DNA from 2 places in the Sulfuriflexus mobilis genome. Region 2 is predicted to be linked to the other one. Evidence: riboswitches for the same ligand, from Rfam matches in the RefSeq annotation. Region 2 holds a riboswitch; the other holds the start of a gene.
What was found. Region 2 has a riboswitch for cobalamin ahead of EL386_RS09370 (TonB-dependent receptor family protein). Riboswitches for the same ligand answer to the same signal wherever they lie in the genome.
Positions count from the first base shown of each region.

Region 1: it holds a riboswitch for cobalamin, as region 2 does, so the genes downstream of both, btuB (TonB-dependent vitamin B12 receptor) here and EL386_RS09370 (TonB-dependent receptor family protein) in region 2, are expected to answer to the same signal.

Region 1 is NZ_AP018725.1:763,637-766,742, reverse strand. Features, by position in the region: gene EL386_RS03950 (hypothetical protein) at 1-142, opposite strand, end outside; gene btuB (TonB-dependent vitamin B12 receptor) at 163-1,983, opposite strand; cobalamin riboswitch at 2,108-2,332, opposite strand; gene EL386_RS03940 (efflux RND transporter permease subunit) at 2,509-3,106, opposite strand, start outside.
Region 2 is NZ_AP018725.1:1,900,412-1,903,517, forward strand. Features, by position in the region: gene EL386_RS09365 (ABC transporter ATP-binding protein) at 1-632, shown strand, start outside; cobalamin riboswitch at 743-962, shown strand; gene EL386_RS09370 (TonB-dependent receptor family protein) at 1,080-3,032, shown strand; gene EL386_RS09375 (energy transducer TonB) at 3,061-3,106, shown strand, end outside.

The sequences.
Region 1 (3,106 bases), 1.1 Mb from region 2:
AAACACCGGCGAGGAAAAACACCGCCCAGGAGGCGCCGGGCAGGTGCTCAAGGGTTGCGAAGTGATGACCGCGTGTGCCGATCATGAGCAGGGTCAGGACAAGCCCGATGATGATCTGGTTTCGAGGGGATAATGTCAGCATAGTTTCTTCCTCCAGGGTAATTAAGGTTGGTAACGCAGGGTCACGAACAGACCGCGATCCGGCTGATTGAAAAATGCAGCAGTTTCATAGTCCTTGTCGAGCAGGTTTTCGAGACGTGCCTGTAACTGCCAGTCTCTGTCAAGCATGTAGTCGGTGCGCAGATCCAGCGTGGCATAGCCGCCGAGCTTGCGGCTGTTGGCAAGGTCCTCATAACGTTTACCTTCCGCGCGCAGCGTCGCACCCAATGAGTACTGGCCAAATTGGCGATCGGCATCGATGCGTAACGATTCTTCAGCGCGTCGCGGTAAGACATTGCCGCCGTTGGCACCGCTTGAGCGGTTCTCAGGATCGAGCAGACTGAGATTCGTATTGACGTCCCACCCCTTGAGCTGCGTGGTGAGTATTGCCTCAAGGCCGCGGATGCGGGCCTGGTTGATGTTTGCCGGCGCGAAAATACTTGAATCGTAGGCAATCAGGTCGTCGATGCGGGTCTCATAGACGTTGAGCGACCACTGGCCCCAACCGACCTTACCACCGAGACCAAGCTCGACGCTGCGCGACGCTTCGGGCCGAAGCGTGGCATTGCCGAAACCTGGAAAATAAAGCTCGTTGAAGCTCGGTGCCTTGAAGGCTGTGCCGTAGGCCGCGGTCAGCCGCAGGTTTTTAGCCAACGCATAACCCAGGCCGACCCCACCCGTCGTGTGCTCACCAAACTGTTCGTTATCGTCCTGGCGCAGGGACAGTTGCAGGTCATGTGCGGCGAACGCGCCCTGGTATTGAGCGAACAGCCCCTTGTCATTACGGGAGCTAACGGCATAAGCGGTGCTACCATCGACCCGGTCATTCTGGTAGTCGAGTCCCAGGGTGAGTAAATGATCATCTGCGATCGAGACATCGTTCTGCCAGGAAAGGCTATCACGCCGGGTATTGAACTGACTTCGCAGGGTGCCGTCGTTGAAGTTATCGGATTTATCCCGGCTACGGCCTGCGGCCAGACTTACCTGCCAGGTGTCCACGGGTGAGAAACGGAGCGTGCCGCCAAGGACCTGTTGAACCGATTCCGATTCGTTGACGAAGCTGCCATCGAAATCGGTGTCGCCGCGGGTGCGCAGTACATGTCCATCAACTTCGAGCCCGTTCTCCAAGCGGTAGCCGGCACGCAGGGAAGCGGACAGATTGCGGTAACCATCCTTGTCAGGTTCACGGGTAAAACAACCGGCACCGCCCGGTGAGGGTTTACCGTTACAGGCGTTAAACCCCCTGGTGTCGATACCGCTCGTACTCAGGCTGAACCAGCCACGATGGCCACTGCCGGAAACCCCGGCCGAGGCGCTATAGGTATTATCGCTGCCAGCGCCGATGCTGAAAAAGGGCTTGGGCGCACCGCCACCCTTGCGGGTGAATATCTGGATCACGCCGCCGATGGCCTCGGAACCATACAGGCTCGAACGCGGACCGCGCACGACCTCAATACGTTCGATTAACTCAACAGGGATATGTTGAAAGGCCGTTGTGCCAAGGGTCGCGGAACCCACCTTGACACCGTCGATGAGTACCAGCACATGATCGGATTCCGTGCCGCGGAGGAACACCGAGGTGGCCTTTCCGGCGCCACCGTTGTTGCTGATACTGATGCCGGCTATACCGCGTAGCAGGTCCTGTACGGATTGCGCCTGCTGACGCTCGATATCATCGCGGCTGATGACGGTTACCGAGGCGAGTGTTTTGTCCGCCGTCTGCGCGGTGCGCGTCGCGGTGACAATAAGGGGATCGAGTTCGGTGGCAAAAACAGTGTGGGGGCTCAGCAGCAGTAATGCCGCTGCAGACAAATAGCGTTTCATTATTTAAATTTCCTCTGGCACGCTCACCCGCGCGCAAATCAGTGACATATAGGCATCTACAGAGGAAAAAATCAGACGGAAACAGGCAAAACGACCTGTCAGCCGCAACATCGCCCTCCGCAATGCGAACCAATGGCTTCAGGCCGGTCTCCGGACTCGCAAGTGGTAGATGTCTACCTGGTCGGATCGCCTTCCCACGTCGAAACGCAGTGACTGTATGATCCGCCAAAACTCGCTTACCGTTGCGGGGGCAGTGCCGGGATTGTGCTGATTATTACCAGTACGCACCGGCTTCCCGTTTCATTCTCTGGGTGGATACCCATCGAACACCTGAAGCAACTTTGCTGACAGTATTGTGATTCTGCCGGCAAGTCAAGAAAGGAGATAAAAAAACGCACACACAGCGTCATCGCACTATGCACAATGACCCTGGGTAAATAAATAATTTGCACTGCCGTGTGCTCAACTATTTGTTTTACTTAGCAGACAGGCAAAATATGATTGCAGGCCTGTAACGTTTACGTGTTATCCGTTTTCGTTTTCTGCGACTTCCACAAACCCAAGGTCTTCCATGATGGTATAGCTGGCCGGGAGTACCAGTAAAGTAAGAAAGGTAGACGCAATCATACCGAATACGACACTGGCGACCAGTGGAACCAATACCTGGGCCTGCAGACTGGTTTCCAAGAGTAACGGGAACATACCGGCGACGGTCGTGATTGAGGTCAGGAAGATGGCGCGGAAACGATCCCGCACGGCCTGACCCGCGGCATCATGTAACGCCATGCCTTCACGACTGTGGATTTTTACGTACTCCACCAGCAGGATTGAATCGTTTACCACAATACCGGCCAGAGACACGAAACCGACCATGCTCGGCAGACTGAGGTCCAGCCCCATGAGCAGGTGACCCCAGATAACGCCAATGAGGGCCAGTGGGATATTGATCAATACCACCAGCGGTTCCCGATAATTACGGAACGTCAGGCTCAACAGCAGAAACACGCCGGCGATACCGGCAATAAAGCCACTCAATACCGAGGTGTTGGTTTCGCTGGCATTTTTTACTTCGCCCTCCAGACTGAATAGCAGGCCGGGATAAGCTTTTTGTAATTGGGGCAGG
Region 2 (3,106 bases):
TGCATACACTGGCCGGTTTACGCGTGCCGAATGCCGGGACTGTCCTGCTCAATGATCAGCCACTCACCGCCTTGAGCCGACGAACGATTGCTCAGCAGTTAGGTGTCCTGTTTCAGGACCACCACGAAGAATTTCCCGGCACCGTCATTGAAACGGCCCTGAGTGGCCGCCACCCACATCTGCACGCCTGGCAATTTGAATCCGCGTCTGACAGGGACCTGGCGATGCAAGCCCTGGAAATAGTTGGCCTCAAGGCCTTGGCACAACGCAATGTACTTACCCTTTCGGGGGGAGAGCAGCAGCGACTCGCTCTTGCCTGCCTAATCGTGCAGTCACCACAACTCTGGTTGCTGGATGAACCGCATAATCATCTCGACCCCCACCAGCAAATTCGTCTGCTTGATCGCCTTATTCAACATGTTCAGAAGCATGGCCACAGTCTCTGCATGAGTCTTCACGACATTAATCTTGCCAGCCGTTATTGCAGCCACTTACTGATGCTGTTTGAACATACCGAGGTGCTGGCCGGCCCCAGGAATGAGGTACTCAGCGAAGAGAATCTCTCCCGTCTCTATGGCCACCCCATGCATCGGCTCGAGGCAAACGGCCGAACCGCGTGGTTACCCGAATAGACCTTAACCAACTGCCTTACCGAACTGATTACGCCCCCGGCAGTGCTAAGTTATTGATTTTTCCTGACATCTCAATTCCACGATTGACTAGCCTGGCCATTCCCCCTACTATCGCCACACCTGCATTAGGTGCTCCAACGACATATCTGTCTATGGAGTGAAACGGGAAGTCGGTGCGATGCACCAAACGTGTTATCTATTCCGACGCTGCCCCCGCAACGGTGATCGAGTCAAGGTCCGTCATACAGCCACTGTGCACAGCATGGGAAGGCGATGAACCTGGAAAAACCACTCGTAAGCCCGGAGACCGGCCCGATGCAATCTAGCGACATGTTGCGGCGGGCGACTATAGCGGGCATTACTATCTGGTTTGCCTTCCCTTACTCCCCTGCAATGCTTAAATACGCGTATGTGCGGGCGAGCATATACCTGTTACGTGGAGTAAGTATGACCAAGTTTCATCAGTCCCTGCTGGCCAGTCTCATTCTGGCGGCCATTTCCAATTCTGCCAGCGCAGCCAGTACGAACACCCAACTGGATACCGTTGTGGTCAGTGCAACACGGTCAGAACAAACAAATACAACCATACCGGGAAGCATTAGTGTCATAAGCAGGCAGGATATTGAAGCCAGTGGTGCTTCAACACTGGCTGACGTTCTCCGTGGTCAGGGTGGCGTACAGGTCCGTGACCTGGTCGGCGATGGATCAGGCATAACCGTCAGCATACGCGGATTTGGTGCAACGGCCGGCTCCAATACCCTGCTGCTTGTAGATGGCCGTCGCCTGAATAATCCTGACCTTGCTGCCCCTGAGTTCAGCAGCATCCACCTTAAAGACATTGAACGTATAGAAATTATTCAGGGCAGTGCCGGTACCTTGTTTGGTGATCAGGCCGTCGGTGGTGTCATCAATATCATCACCCGCAGCCCAGAAGCCGAACACGCTCACGTAAAACTGACTACCGCAAGTTATAACAACAACAGTATAACTGCAGGGATCAGCAACAAACTGGATAATGGCCTGAGTTACCGGATAAGTGCTTCTCAACGTAGTGCCGACAATTACCGTGACAGGAACGATGTCGATTACACCAACCTGCTTGGCCGACTCGATTATGACTTTGACGCCGGCAAGGTATTCCTTGAATATCAGACCATCGATGAGGACTTGCAGCTGCCTGGCGGCCTGTTTGCCGCAGACTTTGCACTAGACCGGCGTGCCGCGCGCTTCCCTACTGATTTTTCCGACACCGATACCGATAGCGCGCGAATCGGACTTAACTACGTGCTGAGCAATAATTGGCAGCTTGAGGCAGAGTTGACCCAACGTGATACTGATGTGATCGGTCGCTTGAGTGGTTTTAATTTCGTTCAGGAACGTAAGGTTGAGGAACTGACACCACGACTAATAGGCAGCTTTGATACCGACAATGGTGAAGCGCTTGTTACGATTGGACTGGACTTTATTAATAGCGACTATTTGCTCACCGCCTTCGGTACAACCACGAACGAGCAGAAGGTTCGTAATTTTTACGGACAGGTTGTCATACCTGTCAGCAATAAACTCACGGCCATCGTTGGCGCACGTGCAGCCAACGTAGAAAATGACCTGGCTGACTCCTTCAAATTCATTAATGGGGTTGAAATTGATGACAGCGAGACCGTCTTTGAAGCCGGCCTGTCGCTGCAAGTCAATCCGGAATGGCGCGCCTTCATCCGACGTGACGGGAACTTTCGCTTCGCCAAGCTTGACGAGCACACCCAGACACTCGGCGGCGTTAATGCACTGGAGACCCAGACCGGCACTTCCTACGAAGCAGGAGCGGAATGGAAACGTCATGCCAACAGTGCCAGGGCCACCCTGTTTCGTCTCAAGCTCGACAATGAGATCGATTATGACACGGTCAATTTTGCCAATATCAACCTCGACCCAACGGTTCGTGATGGCCTGATTTTAGAGGCCAACTGGCAGACTACGGACAAGCTCCGCCTGTCCGGACAATACAGTTACATCGATGCCGAATTCGACAAGGGCGCCTTCAAAGGCAATGACATCCCGTTTGTTGCCAGGAATACCGCGCATGTCAGTGCCACGTATGACATCGATTCAAACTGGGACGTGTTTGCCGAGGTCCAATACATTGGTGACCGGATTGCCGCCGGCGACATCACCAACGCATTTGGCAAGCTTGATGGTCACACTGTACTCAATATAAAACTGGGTTATCAACGTAACAACTGGCTTGCTGCACTGCGTGTTAACAACCTGACCGACCGCAAATACAGCGACTTTGCAGCCACCTCATATAACCCGGCTATTCCACCATTCGGCGCAACCGATATTGCCTTCTATGCCGCACCTGAACGCAATATCAGCCTGTCCATGCAATACGCATATTGATATGACTCGATCAGCCACAGGGCGAATAATGATTTTTCTGATACTGTCACTGACAGTACATGGGATGATTATCG